DNA from 3 places in the Paenibacillus sp. FSL R5-0341 genome. Region 2 is predicted to be linked to each of the others. Evidence: riboswitches for the same ligand, from Rfam matches in the RefSeq annotation. Region 2 holds a riboswitch; each other region holds the start of a gene.

Region 1 (5,948 bases), 1.5 Mb from region 2:
GCCTGTTCCCGGTTCTCCTTCGTGAAAAAACGTGCTTTCAGGTTGTTCGAGATTGTTTTTCTCCGCTGGGCAAAAGAAGCCTGTACCACTTCGAAGTAGTGTGCTTCATCCGGAATCTCCACGGGCGGTTGCTCACGCACCTTCAGCTTAATAACAGCCGACTCCACGTTAGGTTGCGGAATGAAGACCGTAGGAGGCACAATACACACAAGCTCCGGCATACTGTAGTACTGAACCGCGATGCTCAGACTTCCGTAGTCTTTCGATCCTGGTGCAGCAGCCATGCGTTCAGCCACTTCTTTTTGAATCATGACAACGATGCTGTCTACCGGCAGCTTCTCTTCCAGCAGTTTCATCATGATTGGGGTCGTTACATAGTAAGGCAGGTTAGCCACGACACTAACTTTGTCCACGGATGCAAAATCCGTATTAAACAACTCAGCCAAGTCAAGCTTCAGTACATCCCCATGATGAACACGTACATTCGAATAAGGCTGCATCACTTCTCCCAGGATGGGGATCAAGCGCTGATCAATCTCTACAGCTGTGACAGGACCTGCTACCCGAGCCAAACGCTCCGTAAGTGCTCCAATACCCGGCCCAATCTCCAACGCGCCCTTGAACTCGTCCAAATCGGCTGCATTCACGATTTTGTTCAGTATATTTTGATCAATCAGAAAGTTCTGACCCAGACTTTTCTTGAATGAGAATCCGTGTCTTTGAATAATCTCTTTGGTTCGCTTGGGCGTTGCAATTTCTATCGTCTCTTCCATGTCCTTCATATGCTCACAATCCTTCACGTTCAATTTGCGCTAATGCTGTAGAGAACTCTTCCCGTGTAATCTGAAATACACTGAGACGCTTGTGGAACTGCTTCCCGTTACAATATCCGATGCCTAGCAGATTGCCCATCTCCATGCGACGTGCGGCAGCCTGTGGATGCACGATAAGTCCTGCCGCGATCAGGTCCTCCCAATCGATCAGACTCGGAGCACCTTCGTATGAAGTATGTACGCGTTCCAGCGCGTGCCGTATCGCCTCCGGTGAGGCGTTCTCCACTCCAATGTCCCCTTTGCGCGTCGCATCCGCTTCTGGAATGAAGGCATGCTTGCAGCCAGGGACCTTGTTCGCAATAATTTTACGAATGCGTTCGCCGGCATGATCCGGATCTGTCAGTACGATGACTCCCCGTCTCTCCTGAGCAAGCGCAATCCGCTTCAAAATGCGCTGGTTGATGGCTGATCCACCTGTTTCTATTGTATCGGCTTCCACGGCCCGACGAATGGCTACCGTATCGTCACGGCCTTCCACCACTATGACTTCTTTTATCATGTTCCATTTCTTCCTTTCTAACGCAAAAAGAAGAGGAATATCCTCTTCTCTGCCAAACGGCGGGGGAGACTGAATTCAGACCCCTCCGCCGCATATTCCGCATGAATCATTCATGCAACTATTTTATAGCATTCCCATTTCAAAGTAAAACGATTTTAGTTCGCTTCCGGCTTCACCGGACCGATCACGTAGACCGTCTTGCCTTTCTTGCGTCCAAAATTCAGAGCATGCTTCACACTGTCATAATATACATCAATTTTGTTGCCTTTAATGGCACCGCCTGTATCTTCCGCACGACGGAAGCCCAGACCTTCGATATATACCCACCAGCCAATTGGAATGACTTTGGGATCAACCGCAATGGTGCGCCCTTCCGTTACACGAGTACCGGAAGCTGTTTTAGTGCCGATGCCAGGCTCTTCGGAAGAGTAGGCAGTCATGGATACATTTTTAAGTACTTTGGAGTATTTAAAAGAAGTTCCGGATACGGTAATCACTTTGCTGCCCGAGGCAGAGGTTTTCTTCGAGTTCGTTGTTGTTGCCTGTTTGGTTGTTGAAGTTTGAGCCGATACGGTCTGAATCACAGGCTCTTTTACGACCGGTTTTGCTTTGGTGCCGACTGCGATCACTTTATCTACACGATTATTCGCGACGGATTTGCCGACCATTTTTTTGGAGACCAATTCTCCATCCTGAAATACCTTTTCGATATGCTGGACAAGTGTGCCTTCTTTGCCGTTTACAACAACACGGTTATCCCCTTTGTACAAGCTAGGGTCAGCCGTTTTGATCACTTTATAAGCGATCGGTTGTTCTACATCCACTGTACGCTTTGTTACCCGCACTACACGGATTTTCATATCCGCTTTGACTGTAGTTCCAAGCGCCGGATACACTTTGTCATTACTTGCAACTTGAATACCTGATTTTTGAATTGCCTCTTGTACCGATGAATCGGTTGTATACAGAGTCTTGGTGTCTCCGTCTGCCGTAATGTTAACTGGAACGGCCCGCTCAATAACGATTCGGTCTCCATCTGTAATCGCCCCGTTCATGGACATGGATACCTTATCGTGAGGGCTGACTGTGATTGACTGCTCCTCCAGCATTTCCTGAAGCATTCCTGTACGAGTCTCTACCACCTGAGCTTTGCCATCAATAACCAGTGAAATTTGTTTCCCGGCCTGACCGTAAACGACTAACAAGATCATGATTGTAAGCGCAATTGAGAAAATCGCGATCAATGCCATTTGACGCATGTTCTCATGCTTCCACCGCAACGCGAAAGACTTACTGGATGATCGTGACTCATGGGTCTCTTCTGGTTGGAATGTGCCCACTTCTCCGTCCTCCTTCATAGCCTCGTCGTCTAAAGTAATGCATGATGTCTTTGACGTGACTATACCAAATTTTCTACAGAACACAGATTGGACCAACATAATCCGGTTCTGCACCATGAATCAATCTTCGCAACATGATGTCATCCTCCTGAATACCTACCGTATGATGACAACATTTCTTTTATTCAAAAACAAAAAAGCCAAAGAAAGAGTGTAAGAGGAACTCTTTCGTGGCTTCCGAATGATTCTGAATATCGGAAATTCATGCACGAGGTTGCCTCTCTTTTTCCGCTTGCGAGGTTAGCTGTCGGGTTCGGGCGAAAGAGAGCCGCCCTATCTTAGGTCACCCGCTCATGGCGGACGCCCTTGAATTCACCCCGAGACCCAAAGAAGAAATCAAATACGGCTTCGCAGATCCTTTCGCTGCTTTTGGGTCAGCGAATGATGCGCACCGGCCAAATACACCGATGTTTAAGCCCTATTGGTTCCCCCGCTCTCCGTTAACGGAGACTCAGCGAGACTGATTCATGAAAGTAATGTTGCTTCCTCGGAAAGTGTCCCTTTGTTCATCCCCCGAACATCTGTCCAATTTTCCGCACAACAATTCACTGAAAAGATGATATCCTGTTTTGATGCATGTTGTAAAGCGTTGATCAAGTACGTTTTTCTGAATATTTGGTTAAAATATTGTAATATTCTTGATTTATTTGGATCAAAGAGCAAATTAACTCCGCTTAACTCCCTTTTTCACCTGATTTACTCGTTTTTTTAACGAATCCCAAATCGTTCCATGGCATTTTTGGTGGTTATTGCAGCAATTTCCTCTACCGAAATGCCTTTAATTTCCGCAGCTGCCTCTGCAACCAGACGTACATGCGCTGTCTCATTTCGTTTTCCACGGTACGGATGAGGTGTCAAATATGGCGCATCTGTCTCAATGAAAAACCGGTCCATAGGAACCTTCTCCAGAACCTCTTTTGGCTGCTTTGCATTTTTGAATGTGATTGGACCTCCGAAGGACAGATGGAAGCCCATATCGAGACAACTTTTCGCGGTTTCCCAGCTGCCGGAGAACGAGTGCATCACACCGCCAACCTCGCCCGCCTTCTCTTCACGCAAAATTCTTATAATATCCTCGTGTGCATCCCGATTATGGATGACAATTGGCATGTTCACTTCACGAGCCAATGCAATCTGTTGTCGTAATACGCGATGCTGCACTTCCTTCGGTGAAGTATCCCAGTGATAATCCAATCCAATCTCACCGATTGCAACTACTTTTTCATGCTTGCATAAAGATGCAATCCACTCCAGATCGCCCTCCTGCATCGAGATCGCATCTACCGGATGCCACCCTACAGCTGCATATATAAAGTCATACGTTTCGGCCAGTTTCATTGTCGTTGGAATCGTCTCCCGGTTAAAGCCAATGTTGATCATGCGACCAACCCCGGCGTCCACAGCACGCTGAATCATGTCCTCGCGGTCCTCGTCGAATTGTGGTGCATCCAGATGTGTATGTGTGTCGAACAGCATCATGTTTATATCTCCCTTCATGTCGAACTAACGACTATCTTCTCTTGGAAATTTAATTTAGAAAATCCATTATTTTAATGCTGCGTAAAGAAAATTTTAAAAATCCGTGGATTGCCCATCATTACTCTCATTTCTTCACAAACTACAATATATAGAAGATACACGGATATTTAGATCTATATATCGCTACTTATGATGACTCAACCTACTTTCTTTTACAAAATTATGTCGATCTACATATACTCCCCATTAAAGCAGATTACTGTATCATGAAAAATAGCTCTTTTAGAAAGTGTTTTGATATCGAAATTCTTCACCAAGTTGTATCTTCACCATTACAAGAAATAGGGGCGTATATGGGACGGTAATTCGTGAATAATCGCATCCACCTTGTTTTGCGGGTAATACAAATGATGTTTTCCCCGATGCAGCCCACTGATGGAACGGACAATGTCGGATACCTCTGACAACTCATGTAACTTGTCCTGTCGATCGAGCAGCAGAATCTGCTTATCCGTAGATTCATCCGGACGAAACACATCATACGGATTATCCGACGGAAAATCAATTTCAAGATCATATTCGGGATTGAGACCTGCCTGAACAAAAGCTTCCCGAATCTCTTCCATCATTGTCAAGTCGGTCTGTTCAAGCTCTACATACTTATATAACTTGCGATCCATAAAACGTTCGCATAACTCACTCAGAACAGCATCGTCCTCCTTGCGCCACTGCGTAAATGCCGTCTGAATCAAAGCTTCATCCAACTGTAAATATTCCTCTACCGAAAGTTCTCCTTCAAATAATTGAGGTAGTGGATCGATCATGAAGCGGAATTGAAAACCTTCATGTATCAGTGTTTTCGCTCGCTTGAATATTTGCCGCAATATAATTTCGGAACTACGGGTTACCGGATGGAAGTAAATCTGCCAATACATCTGATACCGAGACATTAAGTAATCCTCTACAGCATGCATGCCTGAATCTTTGACTACAATCCGTCCATGATAAGGGCGCAGCATGCGAAGGATACGATCAAGGTCGATTGTTCCGTAGTTTACTCCTGTAAAATAAGCATCCCTGAGCAAGTAATCCATTCGGTCCGCATCAAGAGGACTGGTTACCAGATTGACCACAATCGGCTGCTCATACGTTTTTTGAATTACAGAAGCCACTTTCTCAGGAAAATCAGGAGCATACCGTCTTAAGATCGCCCCTACTTCGGTATCACCTGTAATGATGCGACAAGTCCAATCTTCGTGATTCATGTCAAAAGCTTCCTCGATGGAGTGAGAGAATGGCCCATGCCCAAGATCATGAAGTAAAGCTGCGCACAGAGCTACAATCTTTTCTTCCTTCGGCCAATCCGAATAATGACTTCTTTCAAATTGAGAAATGATCTTTCGCGTAATCTCATAAACACCCAGTGAATGTGAGAAACGACTATGCTCTGCCCCATGAAAGGTAAGGTAAGAAGTTCCCAACTGCCGAATCCGGCGTAAACGCTGAAACTCGGGAGTGTTAATTAACTCCCATATAACTGGATCTTGCACGTGAATATAATTATGTACCGGATCTTTAAACACTTTCTCTTCCGTTAAACGTTGTTCCATATCGACTCACTCCTTTAATTTCTCTTATATTAACGCTTTGATCTCTACAATTCACCAAAGATTCGACACAAAATGACGAACTTTGTCGAATAACGTAGTTTTGTCGTTTTCCAAATCGACAAAGCTG
Region 2 (5,948 bases):
CAGGGGAATGACTTTGGAGGCTTCGGTTATGCAGGCATTCATGGCTGAATGCAGATAACCAAGAACTGCCGCCTCGACAGGGATATCGAGGTGGTGGTTAATCCAGGCGTGAACAGTGGAGAGGCAGCCAACCGAATCATATTTGGCGAAGGTCTGTTCGAGCTGGCTGAAATCAATCCAGGGGTGCAGAGCGCGTGCGAGTCTGATCAATCGTTTACCCATCGTAGCAGCTTCTTCTCTGAGATCTCCAGGAGTTCGCTGAACATGTACGAGCTTGTCGATCAGGGCTATCCGCCATGTATCCTTGTGATCTGCTGCGGTATAGATGCCTTTGATGGCCATGCCTTCAAGACGAACGATGCTGGGGTGCAACTGACAACGCATGAATGATTCGAGATCTTCAGCATTACGAATGGTACCCTCCTTGATATGGATATCCATGCCGAAGGAATGGGTGAACCCTCCAACCTGAATAGAGGAATCAAGCAGTTTAACATAATCGAGCAGCTTATTCCCACGGTTCACAATCATTCGCCTCCTGTGTTCGCTAAATGTCACTTTAATTAACATTTATATTCCTTATTGTTTGCTTTATGTTTGAAAATCCGAATTATATGATAGTTATCATCCCATAAATGTCCGCTTTTTGTCAATGGTGTCATTGAAATTCAATGGATTAAATCTGAAATTCAATATTAGTGTTATTTTATATAACATTTAAAGTTAAATGTTTGAGAAATGTAGGGGGGACTATATATAAATGAATCAACAAGATCGGCTCTTACCGAAAAAGAGGGGATCGAATCTAATAATATGCAGTTCATGGGTAAAGATGACGAGAATATGCGATTTTTGATGAAAATGCCTAGTTGAAAAAGAAGTATTAAAAAACACTTTACTTTTAGAACAGAACCCGGTATAATCAATTCTGTTGCCGATTATTTACGACATGCGGTCGTGGTGGAATGGCAGACACGCTATCTTGAGGGGGTAGTGGGCGTATGCCCGTGGAGGTTCGAGTCCTCTCGACCGCATCATATGAACGATGAAGAAGAAGCTTTCCGTTATTGGAAAGCTTCTTTTTTGTCTTTTTTGAACAGTCTGACATCGGGGTTGAAAAAAAGGCCATCCATGATCGGAGGTAATGGAGCTCTACCTTTCCGGCTACGGGTGGCCTGTGCATTATTTTTGGAGTAAGTTCTTGATATCTTCTTCAATCTTATCCGGTGTTGTTTTGGGAGCATAACGTTTAATGACCTGTCCGTTCTGATCCACAAGGAATTTGGTGAAATTCCATTTGATTGCTTTGGAGCCGAGCAGGCCAGGAGCTTCTGTGCTAAGGTGCTGGAAGAGAGGGTGAGCGCTTGAGCCGTTCACATCAATTTTCTCAAACATAGGGAAGCTTACGCCATAATTCATCTGACAGAACTCGGCAATATCATCGGAAGAACCTTTTTCCTGTGCAAACTGGTTGCTTGGGAAACCAAGAACTTCAAATGGAGCATCCTGGAACTTGTCTTGCAGTTCTTGCAGACCTTTGAATTGAGGAGTAAGGCCGCATGAGCTTGCCGTATTCACAATCAGGAGCACTTTGTCACGGTAGTCGGACATTTCAACTTCTTGACCGCGAAGGGTATTCACTTTGTAATCGTAGACTGTCATCTAAATCGCCTCCATTGATATACTCTTATATCTTCTATTATATTGGTTGCAATTAAATATTGCAAAACTAATGTGGTGTTAAAAGAATCAAAACAGGCAACTTGTGCAGAATACGTGAATGAATTGCGAAGTGATTTTCGTCAGCGTGAGAATTAGATAGCCTTGAAGAGATGGATAGAGTATAACCTTATTGTAAGCGTTATTATGGATGAGTATTGGCAGAAATCTGCCGATTCGGTGATCTGTGCGGACTTTACAGCGTCATGGCGCGGGTGTATGATTCATAACGTAATTTCAATTTAAACTAAATTGTACTTGAAAAACGAAACAAACGATAATATCGCTCGATCTTACTTTAAGATATACGAACGATGTTTTAATCGCTGAGTTTCCATTCATTCATGAGTGGGAAACGGGGGAACCAACGGAATGCGCTGTCCAGGACAGTAGGCATTCATGGGGTGAATTTTCCGGTGACAGCCGGAAATAGGGCGACTCTCGCGCCCGAATCCGTCAGCTAACCTCGTAAGCGTTAAAGGGAGAGGCAACAAGCCGTACGCTGGTTCATGGCGTTTTCGCCATGGGTTATTTAAGAAGCGTTCGGGAGGCCTTGGTCCCCCACGCTTCTTTTTTGTTGTCTTTTCACGCCAAGGGAGGAACGAATGATGGATACTGAGATGATCTTAGTGACTGCTCCAAATGAAGCAGGACGCAAATTTATCAAATTGCTGATGTACAAAAAAATGCCGTTTGCCGTTCTAACCAACAGTGCAGGGGAAGAGCGGAGACTCCGCAGAATCGGGGTAGAGCATGTCATTCGCATGAATACGGCTGCAGCTCAAAAATGGTTTTTGCCGCAGGGTAGCGTAGGCAACGTGTTTATTTTCGAGAACAGCCTGAATCTGACCTGTCGTTATTTACAGATCTGCCGTTCATGGACTTCGAAATCCCTGTGCGTCATCACGGAGCAGAGTCATCCAAAGGGCATCTATCGCGGGATGGGCGCAGACCGGATTGTATATTCGCTCAATGGGGAAGTCGGCTTTCTCCTCAATGGTTAATGCCATAGCTTGTGATTGCTCAGGTGTTAGGTGCCTGTTATAATTGAATGTATTAGAATCAAATTCACTCAAGGTATTATGAAATTGATTCATCGATAAACGGAAATTTGAGGAGACTCATGCGTGATGGTGGGTCTTCTTTTTTTATGCTTACAGGGAGGAATTGGCATGCCGGATGTGAGTGGGTTAAAGTGGTTATTTTTTGATGTTGGAGATACGCTGGTGGATGAATGGGAGCCGGTTGATGATATTATCGGACAGTTCGTCCGTGAAGCTTGTGCTTTAGGGTATCCAGTAGAAATTGAGGCGGTACGCGAACTGTTCGCGAGCTGTTACCGGAAATACGAGCAATGGCCCATGAGAGTGGCGATTCGCACATTCATTGAAGACGAGGGCCACCGGAAACAGATTCAGGACAAGCTGAAGTTTCAAAAAGATCTTGAACGTCCTTTTCCTTCAGCGGATTCCGTTCTGCAGCAGTTGTCACGGTATTATCGCATTGGCATTATTGCCAATCAGAGTCCTGGAACGGAAGAGAGACTGGAGAGCTACGGCTTGCGGAAGTATGTTGATGTTCTGGCGTGTTCAGCCGAAGAAGGAGTGTCCAAGCCAGACCCTGAGTTATACGCTGTGGCCTTGAAACAGGCAGGCTGTGAACCAGAGGAAGCTGTCATGGTCGGGGATCGGATCGATAACGACATTATTCCTGCCCGGAAGATGGGTATGCACACGATTCGAATCATGCAGGGTTATGGGAGATTCCAACCGGAACTCTCCGATGACGACCGTGCGGATTGGACCGTTGATTCATTGGATCAGCTCCTGCCGTTACTGATACCAAATCAGAATTAGATGATTGCGTTCAAGAGGTTCTACTCTAAATGAAAACACGTTGCTGTGCAGCAACAAAAAAGGCTGATCAACTTGGGTATAGCATACCGGAGTGATCAGCCTTTTTGACATTTAGTTGATTAGGACGAGATTAGAACAACCGGATCGTCTGAATGATCAGATATACATTCAGCACAACGATAACAGCGGCAATGATCCATGAGATGATTTTGAGCCACAATTTGTTGGCGAATGCACCCATGCTTTTTTTATCACTTGTGAACATCACCAGGGGAATTACAGCAAAAGGTAATTGAAGAGAAAGCACGACCTGGCTCAAAATGAGTAGTTCTTCTGTGCCGTGTTCTCCTGCAATGGCTGTGACAATCACCGCCGGGATGATGGCGATCAGACGGGTGACCAGTCTGCGCAGCCAAGCCGGAATTCGAATGTTCAGGAAACCTTCCATAACTATTTGTCCAGCGAGTGTACCTGTGAGGGTAGAGTTCTGACCTGATGCTAACAGAGCCACACCGAACAGGATACTTGCAACCGTAGTACCTAATAGAGGGGTCAGCAGATGATAGGCATCAGCGATCTCGGCAACCTGCGTCATACCAGCACTGTGAAATACAGCGGCAGATACAATCAGGATAGCTGCATTGATGAACAGGGCCAGTGTCAGCGCGATCGTAGAGTCCATGGTGGAGTACCGAATGGCTTCTTTTTTGCCCTGTGGTGTCTGTTCAATCTGACGGGTCTGCACAATGGAAGAATGCAGGTACAGATTATGCGGCATTACGGTTGCTCCAATAATACCAATAGCGATATAGAGCATAGCCGGATTTTGCAGAATCTCGACATTCGGTACAAAACCGTGCAGAACACCGCCCATATCCGGTTTCGCCAGGAACAGGTCAATCCCGAAGCATAGGGCAATGGTTGCCATCAGCACAATGACGAGTGTCTCCAAAGCGCGGAAGCCTTTGTTTTGCAGGACGAGTATCAGGAGTACATCGACTGCGGTGATGATCACGCCGTATAACATGGGGATGTTAAATAACAGCTTTAACGCGATGGCAGAACCTATAACCTCAGCCAAATCAGTGGCTGCAATGGCAAGCTCACACAGAATCCATAACATCATGACGACCGGCATGCTGAATCGTTCGCGACAGGCTTGAGCCAGATCCCGTCCAGTGACGATGCCGAGCTTGCCAGCCAGCGACTGAAGGACAACGGCCATCAGATTTGAGAGCAGAATGACGGACAGCAAGGTATACCCAAACTGCGAGCCGCCTGCAATATCCGTTGCCCAGTTGCCGGGGTCCATGTAGCCTACGGCAACGAGGTATCCGGGGCCTACAAAGGCGAGGAATTTCTTCCACCATGCAGCATTCTGCGGAACCTTCATGGAGCTATGCGCTTCTCCGAGCGAAGGGGCCATGCCCGCAGTGGATAATGATTCTTTTGAAGGAGCGTTAAATGGATTTTTTTTACTCATACGATAATCACCTGACTTTGAAATATTGATGCGGAATGAACCGCTTATGATATATCTAAATTTTTATGTTTATTGTTACATTGTACTCCTTCAAATGTTTTTGTCTAGCGCAACTTTTATGTATCAGCACAAAATTTCGATTACAGCTTGAAGATGCCCCTTCGTATATTACCCAACCTTAGAGAAAATACAGCCATGAAGTTGAAATGCATGAAAATAATAAAGATGTAAAAGCTGATAAAGATCCAAAATGCGTTTCAAAATGAGCCAGAAGTTTAAATTGAAAGGAAGGCAGTTAAAAATTATATTGATGAGGGAGAGATTCTTAATGGAAGCTTTATATACAGCAGTAGCGACAGTTAAAGGTGGACGTACAGGTTCGGTGACTTCTTCGGATGGCGTGCTCAAGCATGATCTGAAAATGCCCAAAGAGCTTGGTGGTTCCGGTGGTGAAGGTACCAACCCTGAGCAACTCTTTGCAGCTGGATATGGGGCTTGTTATGAAAGTGCTCTTGCCAATGTAGCACGCAAAGCGGGCGTAAAATTGGAGAATGTGGTGGTTACAAGTAACGTATCCATAGGTAAAGACCCTGCGGATGACGGGTTCCAGTTATCTGTTCGTCTGGACGTGAGTATGCCTGGTGTGGATCACAGTCAAGCCGAAGATCTCGCCCGCAAGGCACATGATTTCTGTCCCTATTCCAAAGCAACACGCGGTAACATTGATGTTGTATTAAACGTGGTCTAAGATTTGACTCCCGGAAAGTAACGGGGAACATATAGAGCAGGGTATTCTGGATACCTGATGTTCAAGTACGAAGCCCTGCTGGCAATCGGCAGGGTTTTGTGTTGATTATAATATATGGACATGATGCAGGAGATTAAATGCC
Region 3 (5,948 bases), 2.1 Mb from region 2:
GTCAGGAATGATGTTTGCCGCCTGACCGCCGTTGTTAATCACACCATGAATACGAACGGTGCTTTTCACTTGTTGTCGGAATGCGTTGATCCCGTTGAATGTTTGAATGACAGCATCAAGTGCATTAATGCCTTCGTGCGGGCTTGCAGCAGCATGTGAAGAGCGGCCATGGAATTCAAATTGAACAGCATCAATAGCCAGTGAGCTGCCGGACTTTTCGTAGGCATAATACGGATGCGCCATGAGAGCGACATCGCAGTCATCGAACAAACCTGCTTCCGCCATCGGAACTTTAGCACCACGTGTCTCTTCAGCGGGGGTACCGAACACTTTAAGGGTTCCACCTACTTCATCCAGAATGGATTTCAGCCCAACAGCAGCTCCAAGACTCATCATGCAGATTAGATGGTGACCACAGGCGTGACCGATCTCCGGCAAAGCGTCATACTCACACAGTAATGCGATAGTAGGGCCGGGTTTGGCGGCCGAATAGGTTCCGATAAAAGCTGTGTCCAGTCCGAGAATGGGAGCCTCTACCGTGAAACCGTGGAAGACCAGCTCTTCTTTCAAACGGGCAGAAGCGAGATACTCTTCATTTCCCAGTTCGGGGTTGGCGCCAATATATGATGAAATGGCTTTAAAACGGGAAGCATATTGATCAATAACCGTCAGGATCTGTGATTTGTTAGATGTCATTTGTAAACTCCTTATGCAAAAATGAAAATAATTCATTGATTATATCACGTTTGCTTCATTTTTTCAGAAACAAGTCAAGATTTGTAATGTCAAAATGCATTGCATAATCATGCATTGTACTTTATAATGACTCAGTCATCAACATGAGAAGCATACAATGTATTGTAAGGGGAGAGAAAAAGGTTGAAATTGATAAGTCGTTACACCATGATGCTGTTGACCTTTGTTGTTCTGCTGACGACTGCCGTTCCTGTGGCACTTGCAAGTGGAACTACAGATAATTCAAGCAGTAAAAAGCTGGTGCTCGGTACAAGTGCCGATTTTGCACCATATGAATTCCATAAAGTGATTAATGGCAAAGATGAAATCGTCGGTTTCGATATTGAGATCGCCAAAGAGATTGCCAAAGATCTTGGCGCTGAGCTTGTGATTGAGGATATGGGCTTCGACGGTCTTCTGCCTTCATTGCAGAGCGGGCGTGTTGATCTGGTAATTTCAGGTATGACGCCGACGGATGAGCGGAAGAAAAGTATCGATTTTTCCGACACCTATTATAAATCAAAACAAGTGATTATGGTTCGCAATGCGGATAAAGACAAATATCCAACCATGGCAGAACTTGAAAATGCGAAAATTGGCGTTCAGAAAGGCTCCATTCAGGAAACGATCGGACAGAGTATTCCAGGAGCGAAACTTACTGCGCTGGATAAAATCTCGGATATCGTGCTTCAACTGCAAACAAAACGCATTGACGCGGCAATCGTTGAAGATACTGTTGCTGCAGGTTATCTGGACGATATCATTGGACTTGCTGCTGCTGTTCCGGACGAAGAGCAAGCAGAAGCGGCAATCGGGATTCGTAAAGGAAATACCGAGCTGCTAGCTGCAGTAAATGGAACACTGGAACGATTGAAAAGTGAAGATAAAATCAATCAGATGGTGACGGACGCCAGCCTCTTGATGGCGGATAAAGTGAACAAATCACAAAATATTTTCCAAGTATTCTGGGAGTACAAAAGTTTCTATGCTACAGGTGTAGGATACACACTTCTGTTGTCTGCACTTGGCGTTATCTTCGGGGTAATTATTGGATTGATCATCTGTTTGTTCCGTCTACATGACGCTGCAATCTTGCGCTGGATCGGTACGGCTTACGTTGAAGTGATCCGTGGCACACCGATGCTGGTACAATTGATGATTATTTATTATGGTTTTTCCCTGAGCTTTGGCATTAACTTCACTGCACTTCAGGCAGGTATCATTACACTTTCAATCAATAGTGGTGCCTATCTGGCGGAGATTTTCCGTGCAGGTATCCAAGGTGTGGATCGTGGTCAGTTGGAGGCAGCGCGTTCCCTCGGAATGGGCAGAGGTGCAGCAATGCGTTACATTATATTGCCACAAGCCTTCAAAGCTGTATTACCAGCGATCGGTAATGAATTTATAACTATTATCAAAGAATCCTCTATTATCTCCGTTATCGGTATGGTGGATATTATGTATCAGGCAAGTGTAGTCAAAAACATTACGTACCAAGGTTTGAGTCCATTTTTGATTGCAGCAGCCATCTACTTTGTAATGACGTTCATTTTGTCCAAGCTGCTGGGACGACTGGAAAGGAAGTTGAGTGCAAGTGATAGACGTTAGACAATTACACAAATCTTATGGTAATAACGATGTACTTAAAGGCATTAACGTGACGATTGGCAAAGGTGAGGTTGTCGTGGTTATCGGTCCTTCCGGTTCAGGTAAAAGTACATTCTTGCGTTGTCTGAACTTGTTGGAACAGCCTACCTCGGGAGAGATTGATTTTGAAGGCGTATCAATCACCGATCCGAAGCACAACATCAATGCGACTCGTGAGAAGATGGGTATGGTGTTCCAGCATTTCAACCTGTTCCCACACAAAACGGTACAGCAAAACATTACGATTGCCCCGATTAAAGTGAAGAAGCAATCCACGCAGGAAGCGGAGAAAATCGCTGCTGATCTGCTAAACACTGTGGGCTTGTATGATAAAAAAGATACTTTCCCGAACCAGCTGTCCGGTGGACAGAAGCAGCGGATCGCCATTGCAAGAGCATTGGCCATGCAGCCGCATGTAATGCTGTTTGACGAGCCTACTTCGGCACTGGACCCCGAGATGGTCGGTGAAGTGCTGGATGTCATGAAACGTCTTGCAGAAGGCGGGATGACGATGGTCATCGTAACACATGAGATGGGTTTTGCACGTGAAGTGGGAGACCGAATCCTGTTCATGGATGGCGGGGTCATTGTAGAAGAAGGAACACCTGATGAGGTGTTTGGAGCACCAAAAAATTCACGTACACGTGATTTTCTTGCTAAAGTACTCTAAATGAAATGATTTAATAGCGTTACTGACATCGAGTCGGTAACGCTATTTTTTTGTGCGTAATAATCATTTCTAGATTTGAAAAGTAACTTTTCTGTTACCTTATATAAAGAAATCGGGTTGCCCAACTATTCTGAATTATCCAGTATTCTTACAGTTGATGACATGTTCAAAACCTTTTGGTAAGAATTACTACAAGTTCAGGTTACAAAATTGTGATATATTGAACTCTGCCGAAACTTCCGGACAGGGAGTGCGGGGGATGTAACGATGCAGATCGTGCAGGGGGAAGATCTATGGCACACTGCTTGGGGTGAATTAGGGGTACATAACGTTTCACATGTAACGAAGGACCTATAGGGTGGCTCCTCATCCGAATCCGACAACTAACTTCGCAGGCATAATGAGGGAGGAAGACCATGATTAACAAGAAACGTATAGCCAAAACAGCAGTAGCATTATTGACAACAGCAATGCTTATTCAAGCCGTTCCGGCTCACGCAGATTCAGTTCATGTGGCCAAAGAAGGGGATACCTTCTACACCTTATCGAAACAGTATGGAGTAGCACTCAACACGTTGGTTAAAGCAAACAACGACATTTCGCCTTACAATATTTATGGTGGTTTGAAAATTACGATTCCCGGTAAGGCAAACAATGTAGCAGCTGCTGCGGCTACAGAGAGCAAGACTCAAGCGAAGACTGTTACTACAGCAAGCTTGGACGTTAACGCAGATAACAAAGTTGTTCAAGCCTGGGGAAAAACGTTCGATTACAGTAAAGCAGTGAACGTGAAAGCAACGGCATACTCTGCAGATCCGTCCGAAAATGGAGGATGGGGTGCTGTGGATTACTTCGGCAATGATCTTGAACTGGGTACGATCGCAGTTGATCCAAGTGTGATTCCACTTGGAACCAAAGTACTGGTAACCGGTCACAGCCATCCGGGATTGCCAAAACAGGCTTTTGTAGCTACAGCACGTGATGTGGGCGGTGCAATCAAGGGTCACCGGATTGATATCTTTATCCCTGGTAGCAAGCAGTCCGTAAGCACATTTGGTTTCCAGGATATCGAGCTCTATATTCTGAAGTAGAAAGTGAATTACATCTAACGAATTCAAACAGGGTGTCTGCCAGTCGCTACTTTGCGATTGAACAGGCACCCTTTTAACATCGTCATCATTTCCTACATGGACATCCTAATCCTTGGCTTTTGGCAACCCCAACATCTCGTCCAAGGTGACTAATTCATACCCCCGATTACGCAGTTCCTCAATAATTTCAGGTAAAGCCTCAATCGTGCCATTCAGGTTCGAACCCACACCGCCCCCTGCATGTTGCAGAACGATGGAACCGGGTTTTACGGCAGATAGGATGTTATCCTTCACCTCTTCCTTGGAGAGGCCTTTCCAGTCCAGTGAGTCAACGTTCCAGTTCACAATGCTATAGTGTTGTCTGGCAGCCCATTGCAGCTGTTCTTCATTAATATCTCCGTAAGGTGGTCGGATCATCTTGGGCGTATATCCTGCTAGGTGATGAATGATATCCCCAGTATGTAAAATTTGTTTGCGAAAGGCATTCATCGACAGCTTACTGAATTCCGGATGATTGTAGCTGTGATTGCCAACAATATGCCCTTCCTTAACGATACGTTTCACCAGATCCGGATGTTTCTCAGCACGACTACCAACGATAAAGAATGTAGCTCTGACTTTATATTTCTTCAATACATCTAATACCTGTGGAGTAAATCGTGGATCGGGCACGTCATCAAAAGTCAGGGCAACCTGCTTCGTTGAAGGACCATTCGTTTTGAACGTATCCGCATATTTTTGACGTAATTGTCCCAATGTCAGTTGTTCTTCTTCCGCGGAATCTGAAACTGATACTGATTCACTTGGCGGGCTTGAAGCATCCCCCGATGAAACTGGAGCATGATATCCTCCAAAAAAAATAACGATAACCATCAGCATAATGAGGCGTACGCGCATAATAACGGCCTCCTTTTCCGAAAATGATGTTCTCCTTGGTATGTCCGAGGTGTCCATAAAATATGCGTAGTGTGAGAATTTTCATTGCGGATTTATCTTGTGAAAGCCATAATTCCTCCATATATAACATATAGAGAAGGATAGGTGGATGGTTATGAGTACATATGATTTGAAATCGATACGTTTACAAGTGATTGAGGCAGGAGATGATAAGGTTTTTCTCGTTACCGGAGGAAAGGCGCATATTGGTGCTGTAGCCACGTTCTACGTGGATCATGAGCGCGTAAGCGGGACGACGGTACATATTCCGGGTCATAAGGAACAAGAGCTGTGTGAGCGGCTTGCCCGAAAGGCCGCCCTGCAGCTGAAAGTAACTGTTACGGTGATCATGGGTATCCATTTTGATTCCATTACACGGATGCAGATCGACGAAATCGTGCAGACTGCAGAGAGGCTAATGGAGGATCATCTGAACAAGGATAAAGGATCTTCCTAACATGAAGAACAATCGCAAGTTTTGATTTTATTTGCTAAAATTGAAACGAGTTGTAGCTTGTTACGTATGTATGTTTATATACGATGTATTATCGACTAGGAGGAATAACATAATGTCCATTTTCAAACGATTGCGTGATTTAACAATGTCTAACATCAACGCCATTATCGACAAGGCAGAAGACCCAATCAAGATGACGGACCAATATATCCGTGATATGCAAGAGGATCTGGAAGATGCGGAGAAAGCAGTAGCCGCACAGATCGCCATTGAGAAGAAATTCAAGCAGCTATTCGAAGAGCAGGAAGCTCTGGTGAAGAAACGTGAAGAGCAGGCGCATACGGCGGCTCGTGCTCAGAATTTGGATTTGGCTCGACGTGCTTTAGAAGAGAAAAAGGTTGCTGAAGAGAAG

The links. A riboswitch is a leader RNA that binds a small molecule or an ion and turns the genes downstream of it on or off. The one in region 2 is predicted to bind cyclic di-AMP.
Region 1: another riboswitch for cyclic di-AMP. It lies ahead of MKX75_RS00155 (3D domain-containing protein); the one in region 2 lies ahead of MKX75_RS06845 (hypothetical protein).
Region 3: another riboswitch for cyclic di-AMP. It lies ahead of MKX75_RS16440 (3D domain-containing protein); the one in region 2 lies ahead of MKX75_RS06845 (hypothetical protein).

The regions. Positions count from the first base shown of each region.
Region 1 covers NZ_CP150241.1:30,289-36,236, reverse strand. The annotation lists gene rsmA (16S rRNA (adenine(1518)-N(6)/adenine(1519)-N(6))-dimethyltransferase RsmA) at 1-782, opposite strand, end outside; gene rnmV (ribonuclease M5) at 787-1,332, opposite strand; gene MKX75_RS00155 (3D domain-containing protein) at 1,488-2,672, opposite strand; cyclic di-AMP (ydaO/yuaA leader) riboswitch at 2,946-3,199, opposite strand; gene MKX75_RS00150 (TatD family hydrolase) at 3,441-4,211, opposite strand; gene MKX75_RS00145 (HD domain-containing protein) at 4,544-5,821, opposite strand.
Region 2 covers NZ_CP150241.1:1,544,791-1,550,738, forward strand. The annotation lists gene MKX75_RS06830 (urease accessory UreF family protein) at 1-525, opposite strand, end outside; tRNA gene MKX75_RS06835 (tRNA-Leu) at 952-1,034, shown strand; gene MKX75_RS06840 (glutathione peroxidase) at 1,183-1,662, opposite strand; cyclic di-AMP (ydaO/yuaA leader) riboswitch at 2,034-2,209, shown strand; gene MKX75_RS06845 (hypothetical protein) at 2,325-2,723, shown strand; gene MKX75_RS06850 (HAD family hydrolase) at 2,892-3,575, shown strand; gene MKX75_RS06855 (Nramp family divalent metal transporter) at 3,706-5,001, opposite strand; gene MKX75_RS06860 (organic hydroperoxide resistance protein) at 5,387-5,806, shown strand.
Region 3 covers NZ_CP150241.1:3,688,127-3,694,074, reverse strand. The annotation lists gene MKX75_RS16455 (M20 family metallopeptidase) at 1-696, opposite strand, end outside; gene MKX75_RS16450 (ABC transporter permease subunit) at 880-2,343, shown strand; gene MKX75_RS16445 (amino acid ABC transporter ATP-binding protein) at 2,330-3,052, shown strand; cyclic di-AMP (ydaO/yuaA leader) riboswitch at 3,271-3,466, shown strand; gene MKX75_RS16440 (3D domain-containing protein) at 3,469-4,143, shown strand; gene MKX75_RS16435 (polysaccharide deacetylase family protein) at 4,249-5,040, opposite strand; gene MKX75_RS16430 (hypothetical protein) at 5,195-5,536, shown strand; gene MKX75_RS16425 (PspA/IM30 family protein) at 5,649-5,948, shown strand, end outside.